One region of the Paenibacillus sp. FSL L8-0502 genome, then DNA from elsewhere that is predicted to be linked to it. Evidence: riboswitches for the same ligand, from Rfam matches in the RefSeq annotation. Region 1 holds a riboswitch; the other holds the start of a gene.
The links. Region 1 has a riboswitch for cyclic di-AMP ahead of NSQ57_RS00140 (3D domain-containing protein). Riboswitches for the same ligand answer to the same signal wherever they lie in the genome.
Positions count from the first base shown of each region.

Region 2: it holds a riboswitch for cyclic di-AMP, as region 1 does, so the genes downstream of both, NSQ57_RS13325 (3D domain-containing protein) here and NSQ57_RS00140 (3D domain-containing protein) in region 1, are expected to answer to the same signal.

Region 1 covers NZ_CP151958.1:24,517-32,530, reverse strand. The annotation lists gene rsmA (16S rRNA (adenine(1518)-N(6)/adenine(1519)-N(6))-dimethyltransferase RsmA) at 1-160, opposite strand, end outside; gene rnmV (ribonuclease M5) at 168-713, opposite strand; gene NSQ57_RS00140 (3D domain-containing protein) at 860-2,008, opposite strand; cyclic di-AMP (ydaO/yuaA leader) riboswitch at 2,280-2,562, opposite strand; gene NSQ57_RS00135 (TatD family hydrolase) at 2,764-3,534, opposite strand; gene NSQ57_RS00130 (HD domain-containing protein) at 3,577-4,860, opposite strand; gene NSQ57_RS00125 (AbrB/MazE/SpoVT family DNA-binding domain-containing protein) at 5,192-5,446, shown strand; gene rsmI (16S rRNA (cytidine(1402)-2'-O)-methyltransferase) at 5,571-6,452, opposite strand; gene NSQ57_RS00115 (tRNA1(Val) (adenine(37)-N6)-methyltransferase) at 6,449-7,204, opposite strand; gene yabA (DNA replication initiation control protein YabA) at 7,296-7,670, opposite strand; gene NSQ57_RS00105 (stage 0 sporulation family protein) at 7,698-8,014, opposite strand, start outside.
Region 2 covers NZ_CP151958.1:3,132,502-3,140,515, reverse strand. The annotation lists gene NSQ57_RS13330 (amino acid ABC transporter ATP-binding protein) at 1-462, shown strand, start outside; cyclic di-AMP (ydaO/yuaA leader) riboswitch at 693-861, shown strand; gene NSQ57_RS13325 (3D domain-containing protein) at 868-1,536, shown strand; gene NSQ57_RS13320 (polysaccharide deacetylase family protein) at 1,730-2,536, opposite strand; gene NSQ57_RS13315 (NADH:flavin oxidoreductase/NADH oxidase) at 2,842-3,864, shown strand; gene NSQ57_RS13310 (PspA/IM30 family protein) at 3,953-4,621, shown strand; gene NSQ57_RS13305 (DUF350 domain-containing protein) at 4,753-5,160, shown strand; gene NSQ57_RS13300 (DUF4178 domain-containing protein) at 5,185-5,691, shown strand; gene NSQ57_RS13295 (DUF4247 domain-containing protein) at 5,705-6,460, shown strand; gene NSQ57_RS13290 (helix-turn-helix transcriptional regulator) at 6,600-6,827, opposite strand; gene NSQ57_RS13285 (hypothetical protein) at 7,094-7,807, shown strand; gene NSQ57_RS13280 (accessory gene regulator B family protein) at 7,758-8,014, shown strand, end outside.

The DNA.
Region 1 (8,014 bases):
CGCCCTTCGTCTCATCCAATCCGGCAGCATTCACAATCTTATTGAGAATATTTTGATCAATCAGGAAATTTTGTCCCAAACTCTTTTTGAACGAAAAACCGTGCCGTTGAATAATTTCCTTCGTACGCCGCGGTGTTGCTATATCTTGAATCCCTGTCATACGAATATCACAATCCTTCACTTTCAATTTGTGCCAGCGCTCCGGCAAATTCCTCGCGGCTGATCTGAAATACAGAGAGCCGTTTATGTAGCTGCTTTCCGTTACAATAACCAATACCCAGCACATTCCCTAAGGCCATACGGCGTGCAGCAGCATTGGGGTGGGTGATAAGTCCAGCATCAATCAGGTCCGCCCACTCAATCAGCGGGTCGGCGCCTTCTACTGTCGTATGAACCCGTGCGAGAGCGTGTCTGATCGCTTCCGGTGAGGCATTCTCCACACCAATATCTCCTTTGCGCGTCGCTTCTGCCTCGGGTATAAAGGCCTGCTTGCAGCCGGGTACCTTGGAAGCGATAATCTTACGGATGCGCTCCCCTGCATGATCGGGATCGGTTAAAATGATGACCCCCCGCCGCTCCTGCGCCAATGCAATTTTACGCAGCGTCATTTTATTAATGGCTGAGCCGCCAGTTTCTATTGTATCCGCTTCAACAGCGCGGCGAATGGCCACCGTATCATCCCGGCCCTCTACCACGATCACTTCCTTGATCATTTGCATTTCCCTCCACTGCTACACAGCAAGCTATATTTATCTTTCCCTGCTTTTGAAAACAAAATAAGAAGAGGATATCCTCTTCTTAGCATGGCATAACTATGTTGTTAATACTATCGCATTGCCCTCAACATACACAACCTGTTTTAGTTGATTTCAGGCTTTACCGGTCCGATAACATATACGGTTTTACCGTGCTTACGACCAAATTGGTTGGCTCGGCTCAAACTCTCATAATACACATCGATTTTGTGGCCTTTAATCGCGCCACCGGTATCCTCCGCACGGCGGAAGCCCACCCCTTCGATATACACCCACCAGCCGATTGGAATTATACTCGGATCGACAGCGATGGTGCGGCCTTCCGTCACGCGCGTGCCGGATGCAGTACGTGTACCGATACCTGGCTCCTGTGAGGAATACGCCGTCATGGAGACATTTTGTAAAACTTTGCTATATTTAAAATTGACGCCTGCTTTACGGACAGCACTGCCCGAACTAACCGTTGTTGTCTTAACCGCATCATTGGGACCGACGGAAGCAGCAAGAACGACCGGCTTTTTCTTCGTTCCTACCGCAATAACCTTATCCACACGGTTCTGTGCAACTTCCTTGTTAACCAGCTGTTTGGATACCAACTTTCCATCATGATATACCTTTTGAACGTGCTGGACTACCACACCCGATTTGCCGCTTTGAATGACCCGATTATCGCCTTTATAAAGACTCGGATCGGCCGTTTTGATGACCTGATAAGGCACCTGTTTTTTCTGTTCGACCTGCTGTTTCTTCACACGGACGATTTTTATGTCCATGTTAGACGAAACAGAGGCATCCAACGCAGGATAAACTTTATCCGTTGACGATAATTTATAGCCCGAGGTACGAATGGCACCTTCTACTGTATTTTCTGTTGTGTACAGCTTTTTCGTCTCATTGCCTGAAGATACTTTAACTTGATTGGCACGTTTAATGACTACGCGGTCCCCATCCTGTACTGCTCCATTTAGCGGCATAGAAATTGTATCATGCGGCTGAAGTGAAATGGAATGCTCGCTCAGCAAATCTTGAAGCTTGGATTCCCGGGTTTCTACCGCAGATGCCTTGCCATCAATGACAAAAAAGACTTGTTTTTTAGATTGCGTGTACATCAGAATTGAAATCATAATCGTTAGCGCGATTAGAAAAATAGCAACCAAAGCAGCCTGGCGCACATTCTCTTGCTTCCAACGCAATACGTAAGACATGCTGGATGAGCGTGACTCATGGGTCTCCTCTTTTTGGAAAATGCCCATTTCCTCCGTCCTCCTTACATAGCCCGCCGTCTGGAGTAAGACATAGTTGAGATTTGACGTGACTATAACAGATTTTCTACAAGACAAGCCCAAACTGCGACTGTCCTGCACCATGTACCCGTCTTCGCGGCATGCTGTCCTCCCCTGTTTAACCACAGTATGATGACAGATTTTCTTTTATTCACAACAAAAAAAGCCAAAGAAAGAGACTAGAGAGCTCTTTCGTGGCTTCCGGCATGTGTGAATATGCGGGAAAACTCATGCACGAGATGGCTTCTCTCTTGTTACGCTTACGGGGTTAGCTGTCGGGTTCGGACGTAGAGAGTCGCCCTAGCTTGGGTCAACCGCTCATGGCGGTCGCCTTCACATTCACCCCGAAGACCCAGAAAGAAATCGAAATACGGCTCCTCCACCTGTTCAATCCCATCCGGGAAAAGAAATTAGGTCGAGCCGGCTGGCGGAAGGGACGTTCCCTTCTTGCACATACGCCGGACGTACTGTAAGCCATATCGGTTCCCCCGTTCCCTGTAAAAGGGACTCAGCGAGACTGGTTCATGAAATGACTTGTTGATGTTTACATTCAAACAACAATTCACTGAAAAGATGATATCCTGTTTCTATGCATGTTGTAAAGCAGGTTTCAAGTACATTTTTCAAAATATTCGGTTAAAATATTGTAATATTCTCGAGTTTCCTGCAACAAATTCATGATTAGCTTCGTCTATCTCTTTATTTTGATCGATTTCTTCGCTTTTTTATTGAATGTCAAATCGTTCCAAGGCATTTTGGGTCGTTATTGACACTAATTCCTCCACTGTAATCCCCTTAATTTGGGCTGCAGCCTCTGCTACCAGTCTCACATGCGCAGACTCATTTCGCTTCCCGCGAAACGGATGCGGCGTCAGGTAGGGCGCGTCCGTTTCAATGAGCAGACGGTCCAGTGGCACCTGTGCCAGCACCTCTTTTGGCTGCTTGGCATTTTTAAACGTAATAGGACCACCGAAGGAAAGGTGAAATCCCATATCCAGCACCATTTGGGCTGTCTCCCAGCTCCCAGAAAAGGAGTGCATGACTCCGCCAATCTCACTCGCTTTTTCCTCACGCAAAATCTTAACAATATCTTCATGGGCATCCCGGTTATGAATAACAATGGGCATTTTGAGCTCACGAGCCAGACCAATTTGATTTCGAAACACCCGATGCTGAACATCCTTCGGTGATGTATCCCAATAATAATCCAGACCGATCTCTCCGATGGCTACGACCTTCTTATGACTGCATAACGATGCAATCCATTCTAAATCTCCCTCTTGCATTGTAATCGCATCCTGCGGGTGCCATCCAACTGCCGCATAAATAAAATCATACGTCTCGGCCAATTTCATGGTGGATGGAATGGTCTCACGATTAAATCCGATATTGATCATCCGCGTTACTCCTGATTCGACAGCACGTGCTATAACTTCTTCACGATCTTCGTCAAATTGTGGCGCATCCAAGTGAGTATGAGTGTCGAACAAATCCAAGGTTTACATCTCCTTTTTTTACTTACATTTCTATATAGTTGTCTATTCTTTGACAAAATAATTCCTTATTTCGGCAGGAAGCCTGTCTTTTACCGCGTTCAATTTATTCTGGGGAAAATACATATGATATTTCCCTCGGTGAATACCACTTATGGAGCGCACAATTTCCGAAACTTCGGATATTTCACTCACCTCGCCCTGACGTCCAAGCAGTAAAATCTGGTTGTCCGTCGAGCCACCCTGCCGAAACACATCATAAGGAAGATCCGTCGGAAAATCAATTTCAAAATCATATTCAGGGTGCAAACCAGCCTCTTCCAAAGCTTTCCGAATACTGTCAATGGTATCTGTATCCATATTTTCAATCTCTACATATTTATACAATCTACGGTCCATAAAGCGGCTGCTCAAATCACTTAAAATTTCGTCCTTTTCTCGTTTCCACTGGCTAAATACGGTCTGAATTAATGACTCATCGAGCATCAGATATTGCTCTACTGTAAGCTCTCCTTTCAACAGATCCGGCAGCGGGTCCAGCAGAAAACCAAACTCATATCCGTTTTTAAACAATTCCTTTGCTCGCTTGAAAATTTTACGTAAAAGGATCTCCGAGCTGCGTGTTACAGGATGAAAATAAATTTGCCAATACATCTGATAGCGTGACATTAAATAATCCTCTACTGCATGCATGCCTGATTCCTTCACAACAATTCTCCCATTATGAGGACGCAACAGTCGTAAAATACGATCCAAATCAATCGTGCCGTAGTTGACACCTGTCGAATGAGCATCCCGCAACAAATAATCCATACGATCGGCATCTAGCGGACTGGTCACCAAGTTAACAACAATCGGCTTATCATACGTTTTGGCTATAACCGCAGCCACCTTTTGTGGAAGCTTCTCGTCAACTTGCCGTAGCACGGCGTTGATCTTCGTGTCTCCCAGTACAATGCGGCATGTCCAATCCTCATGGTTCATATGAAAGGCTTCCTCAATTGAATGTGAAAATGGGCCATGCCCCACATCATGCAATAGAGCTGCACACAGAGCAACCAACCTTTCCTCTTTCGGCCAATCTGGGAAATCTCCACGTTCAAATTGAGAAATAATACTTCTCGTAATCTCATATACGCCCAATGAATGTGAAAAACGGCTATGCTCCGCTCCATGAAACGTAAGATACGATGTGCCTAACTGCCGTATGCGGCGTAAACGTTGGAACTCCGGCGTGTTGATCAACCGCCATATCACAGTATCCTGAACATGAATGTAATTATGTACCGGGTCTTTAAATACTTTTTCTTCACTGAGTGGCTGGTGCAAGATATCAGCTCCTTTAATATTCGGAATAATGGATTAAAATACAATAAAATCCTAAAGCATTTCCCTCATTCGACATTCTTTGTCGTAATATGTCGAATTATAGTTTTTCGACATTTCCAAATCGACAAATTGAATAAATCATCAATAAGATAAGGCAATGCACATGAGTAAAGCTCTTTAATCTAAATACTTTTGCATAATCAGACTGTTACTACATTTTTTAGGTTGACTGTTTTGGGAATCGTTGGTATAGTAAATATCAGAAAAGAGAAAATTTTGTCGAATCATGACACTTATATTATTTTAAACGGCGAGAGGAGCCTGATTTATTATGATGAAATCCACTGGTATTGTAAGAAAAGTCGACGAGCTCGGACGTGTTGTTATTCCAATCGAATTGCGCCGTACCCTGGGAATCGGGGAAAAAGACGCGTTGGAAATTTATGTTGATGGCGAACGCATCATGCTTAAAAAATACGAGCCTGCTTGTATCTTCTGCGGTAATGCTGAGAACGTAATTTACTTCAAAGGGAAAATTGTTTGCCAAGATTGCATTTCTGAAATCCCAACACCTGTGACAAACTGAGAATTTTAGTATATAATAGACTTATCAGATATTGTTAATTCTAACCTTTTTCATATACACTCCTTGTTGCCTTCCACGGTTTGAACCCAACCGTTGGAAGGCCCTTTTTTGTTTAGGCAGATATTCATAAGAGTGCGTTGTAAACATCTCTCTTGGAGATTGCACGATCTGTGGCTGTACGCTTCATTGCGTCCTTGCGTGTAAGTCCCTCTTGCTCGTAATGTGCGACGTGGGACTCCAAAGATAAGGACTGCCACCATGCCTGACGTTCCTGTTCTTCTTCCTCTTCGTCTTTTCCTTCAACCACTAGACAATACTCACCAATCGGTGGATTTTCCTCTAGTTTAGCAAGGCATTGCTCCACGGTTCCTCGTACCCATTCCTCATGCAGCTTGGTCAGCTCACGCGCAAGCACCACTTTGCGTGAACCTAATGTTTCCTTCAACACCATCAATGTCTTCACAATACGATGAGGCGATTCATAAAAAATAATTGTGCCGTGAGATACCTGAAACGATAGCAACAGCTTCTCCAGGTCCTTTTTCTCCCGTGGTGGAAAACCAGCGAAGGTGAACCTTTCTGTATCCAGTCCTGAGGCAATTAAAGCAGATAGTGCCGCATTCGCTCCTGGGATGGGGATGACGCTAATTCCCGCTTCCAGTGCCAGCTTGACCAGATCCGAACCAGGGTCAGAAATGGCCGGTAGACCTGCATCGCTAACCAGCGCCAAGTTTTTCCCTTCTATTATGTAACGTATCAGTTCAGGCCCACTGGCAACCTTATTATGTTCATGATAACTAAAGAGCATATCCGGTGTGATTTCGAAATGAGTGAGCAGTTTACGTGTCTGCCGCGTATCTTCGGCAGCGATAATACTACACGACTTTAAGGTGTTAATTGCCCTAAAGGTCATATCTTCCAGATTCCCAATAGGTGTTGCAACAAGATACAATTTTCCCCGTTCTTCTTCGCTGTTACTAAAGCTTTTTTGTACAGCTGCTTTCACACAGAATCCCCCTTGCTTACTTCTCCATAGATATCTCTTATCTCCTGAGTATAATTCCCATTTTCCTGATATACAATGAGCGGAGGCAACAAACGAACCTCGGGTTTACCGTCACGTAATGCTTCAACCAGTACCATATTGGCTTCCATATGAACTCGTGGGTGAACAAAACGTATTCTTTTGGGTTCCAAACTATGTTTACGCATCAAGGTTATAATCTCGCCCAGCCGCTGCGGGCGATGAACCATGGATACTTTCCCCCCATTACGGACAAGCCGGGTGGATGCCTGAATGACTTCTTCCAGTGTGCAGTTCACTTCATGACGGGCAATTGCCTGGTGAGGATTCAGCTTGATATCGCTACCATTTAGCGGCATATAGGGGGGATTCACGGTAATCGCATCATAAACACCATGTCCCGTGATGTGAACCAGCTCACGCAGGTCCCCTTCCCGAATCTGAATTGCTGCTTCTAATCCATTCAAGCTGACACTGCGTCTAGCCATATCTGCCAAGCGTGGTTGAATCTCAATTCCTTCAATAGACGCTTTTGTTCGTGTCGTTAGCAGCAGGGGGACAACCCCATTGCCTGTACACAGATCAAGAATCTTTCCACGCTGCGGAATACCAGCAAAACGTGCCAGCAAGACCGCATCCATCGAGAAGCTGAATACTTCATCACTCTGGATAATGCGCAAATTATGTGAAAGCAGATCATCAATTCGTTCAGACTTCTTTTCTTTTTCCTCCATAGTGCTCTCCCATCTTTTATAACCAAAGTCGCTTTTCACTCATACTTCCCTACAAAAAAAGCCGTAGGCATCTTGCTCCTACGGCTTGTTTTTATTTATTCAAAAATGACAGACAGAAGAGGCAATCGCCTTCCGTTCGCAAATGTCCGTAATACACGTTGCATATATGAAATCCTTCATGATACAGCCTTGCTAGATTGTCGTAGCCTTCGCCCACGACCTCACCCGTTTGCCCTTCATCCTTAATGACGATCGGAGGAGGAAGCTTCGGCTTGTTTGCCGTCTTTTCTTCTCCAGAGGTTTCACGTTTGAGCATCTTGCGCACCTGTTCGTTTTCAATCGTTAGTCGTTGATTTTCCTCCAGCAGCTCTTTAACTGCCAGTTTCAATTCACCCAGATCGCTATGCAACTGTCCCATTTGGGTTTCCATTTCGTGAATACGCGCAAAAACATTTAATTTATCCAAGTTTCCACCCCGAAGCAACCTAATGGTTTACTTGACGACTACATCGTCCATTGGAAGTTCCTTGACCTTACTGATCTCAAACAGTTGAACATGCACCGTGCGATGACCTGCATTCACACCTACGACTTTACCTTCCCCCAAAGAGGTGATAACCATCTTACCCACCTGAGGTAGCTCTTCTCGCATACTTTCGTAGTTATCATGTTCAAACTTGAGACAGCACATCAATCTCCCGCACAACCCGGAAATCTTCGTCGGATTCAGCGACAAACTCTGATCCTTCGCCATCTTAATAGATACCGGCTCAAAATCCCCCAGCCATGAGGAGCAACACAGAATACGTC
Region 2 (8,014 bases), 2.7 Mb from region 1:
CTGTTCCCACACAAAACAGTGTTGCAGAACCTGACGCTTGCACCGACGCAGGTTAGAAAACAGTCAGGTAAGGAAGCGGAAAAAATTGCATTAGAACTCCTGCGTACCGTGGGGCTCGAGGATAAGAAGAATACCTATCCGAACCAGCTATCCGGTGGTCAGAAGCAACGTATTGCGATTGCGCGTGCTTTGGCCATGCAGCCGCACGTAATGCTGTTCGATGAGCCGACTTCTGCATTGGACCCTGAAATGGTTGGAGAGGTTCTGGATGTAATGAAGAAGCTCGCCGAAGGCGGTATGACAATGGTAATTGTAACGCATGAAATGGGCTTTGCCCGCGAGGTAGGCGATCGAATTATCTTTATGGATAACGGTCAAATTGTGGAGCAGGGTGCACCAGACCAGGTATTTGGCACTCCAAGCCATGATCGCACTCGTGATTTTCTTGCCAAAGTATTGTAAGAAAGTGCTGGTCTAATCATAAAAGAGCTCTCCGTTGACGGAGGGCTTTTCTTATTTTGTCACCATTTCCCCATACTTTCGTAACAAATATCGATTTCTTAATGACAAAATTGTAACGAGTGTAGTATGATGTTCAGGGTTCCCAACATTTTCATGCGGATAAGGTTACAAAATTGTGATATTATGCAGTAAGCCAAAACTTACCGGGACAGCATGCGGTTAGACAAGCGCTGAAATGCTGGCCCAAACTATGGGAAGTGCGGGGGACGTAACAACGGCAGCCATTCCGATACGTCATAAGACGATGAGGAATATGCCTAGGGGTGAATTGCACAAGCATAGGGCTTCTCCTGAGTCCGAATCCGACAGCTAACTTCGCAGGCATAAAAGAGGAGGTACATATCTTTGAAACATTTAAAACATATTGGTAAAACGATGAAAATTGCGGTGCTTGCCGCAGCTATTGCAGGGTTGGCACAGACAGCTGGAATAGCGGATGCTGCCTCGCTTCACACTGCCAAAGAGGGCGATACCTTCTTTTTGCTTGCTCAACGTTATGGAGTATCGGTAGACGAGCTAACAAAGGCTAACCCAAACATTGCCTCCAGCAATATATATGCAGGTCTGCAAATTAAGGTGCCTGGCGAAAAAAGTGTAAAGGCAGCTTCGGAATCGAAGCCGCAGCTTCTTACGGAGAAAGCAGCAGCGAATGAGGCGCCAACGATTGAAGCTTGGGGTAAAACATTCAACTATAGCAAAATAGTTGACGTTAAGGCTTCAGCGTATTCTGCCGCAGCCGATGAGAATGGTAAATGGGGCGCAGTGGACTACTACGGCAATCCGCTTAAACTAGGTACAATTGCGGTAGATCCTAACGTCATTCCGATGGGCACGAAAGTACTGGTTACAGGCTACTCCCATCCAGGTTTGCCGGATCATTCTTTTGTAGCTGTCGCTCGCGATCAGGGCAGCGCCATTACAGGAAAGCGGATTGATATCTTTATTCCAGGCAACAAATCATTTGTGAACGACTTTGGATTTCAAAATGTGAAGCTGTACGTTATTGATAAATAGCATTGTACGTATATACAGTTTAATTAAACATAATATATATTATGTAAACATAACGCCTATATCCGTATATATCTAGGTCGGACTCTTATCAGGTCCTATCCGTAAAAAGGCTGTCTTGACGAGCAGAATACTTCTGCTGGTAAGACAGCCTTTTTACGTTGCTTTAGCTTGGACCTCAATTATAAACATACTGTTATTTTCGTTCCGATGTGTGGAGTAGCCGGGGGACTGTCACAAATTTGTAGCCCTTAGCTTTTAGAGAGTGAATTAGACCCGGCAAAGCTTGGATAGTGCCTTGCAAGTTGGAACTTTGACCTCCACCAGCGTGCATTAAAATAATAGAGCCAGGCCCTGTAGCTGGAATCACATTTCGCTGAATTTGTGTTTTACTTAGTCCCTTCCAGTCGAGAGAGTCTACATTCCAGTTGACAATCATGTAGCCATGACGACGTGCCCACTTTATTTGAGGCTCTGTAATTTCACCGTAGGGTGGACGAATCAACTTGGGGCGAAAACCTGCGCTGGCTTGTAAAATACGTTCTGTTTTTGTAATCTGGTTGCGAAAGCGTTCTGGTGTAGCCTTCCTAAAATCCGGATGAGTATAGGAATGATTTCCTATAGCATGGCCTTCACGGATAATACGACGTATAATCCCCGGATGCTTTTCCGCACGGTGACCGACGATGAAAAAGGTGGCTTTGATGCCGTTGGCGTGTAATACGTCCAAAACCTGCGGCGTATACCTAGAATCGGGCACATCATCAAAGGTTAAGGCAATTTGGCGGGTGTGTGGGCCGCACATTTTAAAAATGTCCGCATGTTTTTTACGCAACATTGCTAATGTAGGAGTAGCTCGATCTGTACTCAGATGTACAGAAGAAGCAACAGCTGCTTCCTTGGGATGGGGCGTTCCGATCTTGGGAGGCGCATCCGCGTGAACGGGTAAACTTGAAAATGCTAGTAACAGTGCCAAGCATGGCAACACTCCCCTGTACGGCATATGTATCCCCCCTTTTCGTGCAGTGGTACCTAGTGGTGCTCTCGACTATTATGTACCTGTCCTATTAAAAATATGCTGGTTACCAAGTTAGGCTCATAAACGTCTGGAAAGAAGTTCGCGATGAAATGATTATCAATGAAGATGATGGAGCTAAACGTACATATTCTCTTAAACATGACCGAAAACAAGAGCATTTTCGCAAGTTTTAGCCTTACAACGGATTCGGTATCCCGTGACAGCTGGTGTATAATGGGGTTGCAATTCATAATTATACAGACATGGAATTGAAGGAAGGAAGGATAAAAGTGACCGACTTGTTTACTCCTTATCAATTAAAGGGGCTTTCTTTAAAAAATCGGATTGTTATGCCCCCGATGTGCCAATTCAGTGTGGAGGCCGAGGATGGAAATCCGACGGATTGGCATCATGTCCATTATGTGAGCCGAGCAGTAGGAGGTGCTGGTCTTATTATTGTGGAAATGACAGCGGTTCATCCTGATGGACGTATTACGGATCGTGATTTAGGTATTTGGAGTGACGAACATATTCCTGCATATCGTAAGATTGTAGAGGAAGTTCACAAGTATGGTGCCAAAATTGGCATTCAACTAGGCCACGCTGGACGCAAGGCCGAAGATGCTGAGCAACCTGTGGGTCCTTCTTCGATTCCTTTTAGCGAACGCCTTAAAAAGCCGCACGCCTTAAAGACAGCAGAAGTCAGGGAACTGGTTCAGGCATACAAAGAAGGCGCGCGCCGCGCGGTGGAAGCCGGTTTTGATACGGTTGAGATACATGGCGCTCACGGCTATCTGATCCATCAATTTCATTCGCCTTTAACAAATACGAGAGAAGATGAATATGGCCAGGATCTGTCACTGTTCGGTGTTGAGGTCATACATGCTGTTAAAGAGGTTCTTCCTGCTGATATGCCTGTGCTTATGCGGATATCTGCCAAAGAATACGTCGAAGATGGATATAATGTGGAATACATAACAGGTGTAGGGGAACGATATCGTGATGCAGGTGTGGACATTTTCCATATCTCTTCTGGTGGCGAGGGTCCAATTGGTTCTGGCGGAGGGCCGTCTGCGCGTGCTGGCTATCAGGTGGATTTAGCTCATACCGTCCGTGAAAAGCTGAATGTACCTGTAATTGCTGTTGGATTACTGGATGATTATGAAGACGCCCGTCGGGTTGTTCAGCAAAAAGAAGCTGATCTGGTAGCAATAGGCCGCGCCATGCTGCGTGATCCCTATTGGGCGTTGCATGCATCGCGGGAGCTAAAAGTACAGGCCGACATCCCAGAGCCTTACTTGCGCGGCTTTTAGATAATTTTTGAAACCCTCTTTGCAAAGCTTGCGTAAACATGTGTACAGAGCTTAAAATTTAAGCATTCAACTCTAGGAGGAACTTCACATGTCTATTTTCAAACGATTAAGAGATCTTACGATGTCCAACATTAACGCCATTATTGACAAGGCAGAAGATCCAGTTAAAATGACGGACCAATACATTCGTGATATGCAAGAGGACCTGGAAGATGCAGAGAAAGCGGTAGCCGCTCAAATTGCTATTGAAAAGAGATTCAAACAGCAATACGAAGAACAGGCTGCTTTGGTAAAGAAACGCGAAGAACAGGCACATACCGCTGCAAAAGCACAAAATGTAGATCTGGCCCGTCGCGCGCTGGAAGAAAAGAAATCTGCTGAACAAAAAATGAACGAGTTCAAAGCTGGTTACGAACAGAACAAAGCTGCGGCCGATAACCTGCGTGGCAAGCTGGATGAAATGCGCAGACAGCTGACAGAAATGAAAAACAAGCGCGAGACACTGGTTGCCCGTTATAACGCAGCTAAAGCGCAAACTGAAATTAACAAAGCTATGAACGGTTTTAGCTCTGATACGGCAACTGCCGGATTGAAGCGTATGGAGGAAAAAATGCTGCAAGCAGAAGCACGTGCCGAAGCGAGCAACGAAATGTCTTCTAAGGAAAAATCGTTGGATGAGGAGTTCAAAGAGCTGGATAAGAAAAGCGCCGTGGACGATGAGCTTGCCGCTTTGTTGAAGCAATACGAAAATAAATAAGAACATTTAAGCAGTGCCGCCAAGTTTGATTGCTCAGGAAGCGAAGGAGAAACGTTTTCTCCTTCGCTTTTCCCTGCCCGCAGGCGTAAAACATTATATGAAGGTCAAGAAGATGTGGAGGATGGTATGAAATGCATTTTTTAGAAACGATGAAAGCAATGCTTGTATGGACTGGTGCGGGAGCTATTTTGATCTTCGCATTAATGTATGTCGACTCTTTATTCACGAAGTATAAGGATTTTGCCGAAGTGAAAGCTGGAAATATGGCCGTAACGGTACGAATGATTATGAAGCTGGTTGCACAAGGCTATATTTTGTCAGGCTCTATCGCTACAGCTAATAATTTGCTCGAAGCGCTTGTGTATTCTGTGATCGCTTTTGTCATCCTGCTTGTTTTGGAAGTTATTGTACGTCTGCTGTTGCGGTACTGGGCCCAGTTTGATCTGGATAAAGGTACACAGGAAGGTAAAATTGGTTTCGGCCTGTTTTCAGGAGCGCTGCATCTGGTTGGCGCCTTGATCATTACAGCATGCTTCTAGGCTAAGAAAGGCAGGAATATAACCATGGGTGTTTGGAAACGAATTTCAAATCTATTTGCTAAGCCGGAGCCGCCAAAAGCAGAGAAAAGCATGCTTCACTTAAATCCAGGTGATATCTGTGAAGTTTCGCTTGTCACCTATGAAGTGGTAGGTCGTGTACATAATCGTGCCCGGAATGCCGTTGTTTTGACACTTCAGGATGGTAATCAAATCAGTTATCTTCATATAGAGGAACGGGAAACACTGCAATTCGGACTATATCAGGCCATCGACGGCAGACTTGACAACCCTGAGGAAGTGCCGACCATTTTAGAGCTGGATGATACAACGTATCATTTGGAGGAGCAATATTCTGGGCAAGTTACCGTCATGGGCCGTGCTCCTTTCCGACAGGGTGGAGAGCAGCATGTTTGGCAGTACCAGTCTGATAATTACCATTTGTTGCGGGTAGAGTGGCAGGACGGTCGCTTTATGCTTTATGAAGGAGAAGAAGTGATTACCGGAGACGTCAAGGTTATTCGGGCAAGCTAGGAGAGGGTTACACATGAGCAAACGCACCTGGCAGTATGCATTAAAGGTCTTTGTGGCGCTGAGCTTGTTCGTATCCGTGTTAAGCGGTTGCGGCGCGCCAAGTGTAAAGGATACGTATCCGCTGGAATCGGTTAGTGGCAGCGGAAATTCAACCTCGTATGTATACCGGGCAGCTGGCAAGACAGTCCCGGAAGTAGCGGAGGAATTGAAAGAACAGCGTACACCGGAACAAATGTCACCGCAGAGCAATGAGCGGATGTTTCTGGTATATAGCGATGAGTGGTACCATTTGCAGCAAGATCCAGCTAAGAAGGAAGATACACTCATTGAAATTGACAGTAAAAAGTATGTAGAACAAAATTACAGTTCAAGCTTTTTAAAAGGATACTTAACCGCAACTGTGCTGGATGCTCTGTTTGATTCCTTACGTGGTTCAGGCTCCTATCGGGGCTACTCCAGCAGAGATGTATACCGACCTTCTCAGGGCCAATATCGTGCTCCTACAGTGCAGGAGAAAAAGGCGATTCCGCCGATTACGGTGGAGCGGAAAGGTTCGGTTACCCGTAGAGGGAAGAACTCGGATTCTAGCGTTGGGTCAAGCGGAAGTTTGTTCGACAGAGGGTCCAGCAGTTCACCGAGCAGAGGCTCGATTTCACGTGACCGGAGCGACAGCGGCGGTTCCAGCATATTTGATTCGCCGCGTAAATCTTATAGTAAGCCCAAAACACGTAGCGGTTCAGGTAAAATCAGCCGACGAAGTCGACGATAATGGGTAAAATTTTATTTTCTTCTAAAGTTGTTTGCGGAACTGTGGAGCTGTTGCACAGTTCCTTTTTTGTAGTTTGATATAACCTAAAGTGAATTGAACGGTGCTCCTTTGCTTCGATTTTATTGCCGTCTACTTTGACCTACACTTGATCAGAGCTTATGTGTTCAATACCATCGTCTTCAATAATGTTGCTTTTTTTGATATGGAAATGACGAGCTATCTTTTCTATAGCACCCATCCGTGGTTCAGAAAGTCCGCTCTCCCAAGCTGAAATTGCTTTATTGGTAACCCCAGCGATCTCAGCAAGTTCTTGTTGAGTCAAATGATATTTTATACGTAATTTTTTAAAATTGTCACTTAAAGCCACTATAATCCCTCCACCCCAAATTAAGTAGATTATAACCTTGATATCGAAAAAAAACCAACATAATACATTAGCAAAAGCAACGTCGCTCACTTGGGGTGACTTTTTTTGTTAGTATAAATGGGTGTCGAGTTTGAAGAAGAAAGCTAGGGGAAGAAAATTCCACCTCATATTTATACAAAAAAATCCAATTTACTAGATTATTTCATTGCCACATCTATTAGTAAAATATACAATTACATCAGGCGAAATAGGAGGATGGTGTAACTGTGTTATCTGCTTTTTTATATATTTTACTTGGTTTTTTCGATGCTTTAGCGGCAGTTACTTTGGTCTTGAAGATTTATATGCTCCCCGTGTGGGAAAATCGAAGAAAAATACTTCTCTATGCAATTGGCATAACTTTGTTTTCCTTTCTCATGAGAGAAGTAATAGGCATGCCTAAATTAGATTTTCCGCTTCAGTATTTGTTAATGGTTCTCTTTTTAAGATTTGGTTTAGGGATCAAAACATATCTTGCGGCTTTTTCTGCTGGTTCCGGTCTTACAGCTTACATTAACCTACAGCTATTTGTATATATATTTGCAAACTTTTTCGGAGTAGCACAGCCAGGTGTTATAAGTGATACAGCTGGCTCTTCTATATACGTTATACAGTTGTCTTCCATCCTTACTGCGTACTTTATTTCTTTTGTGATGGGTAAATATAACTTTGGATTCTCATTTATCATTCAACCCCCACATGATTTTTTGAAAGGTGAAAATTACCTAGCATCTCTAAATAAAATGTTCATTATAGGGTCCCTAATATCATTTGTCACTATTTTTGTTACTTTGTATATGCTCTATAACTCCAATACGATAGGATTACTTTCCATCTCATTACTAACTTTTGGAATATCGTACTTCTTATCAGAGAAAGGAGATTACGAGGATGCTAGAAACGCTATCGAGGCACATCGCATCAGAAATAAAGAAAGCTGATCCTGATGGACCCACAAGTGTTGAAGTGATGGAGTATGCGATTGGTATAAAAATTACCGAAATTTCAGCAGTGCTCATGGTCGCAGTTATAGGATGGATAACAGGACATTTTTGGGGGGCATTACTAGCTCTGGCTACGATCATGTTTGTAAGGAGATTTTCAGGAGGGGTACACTTCAGCAACCTTACACTTTGTGTCTTCTTTAC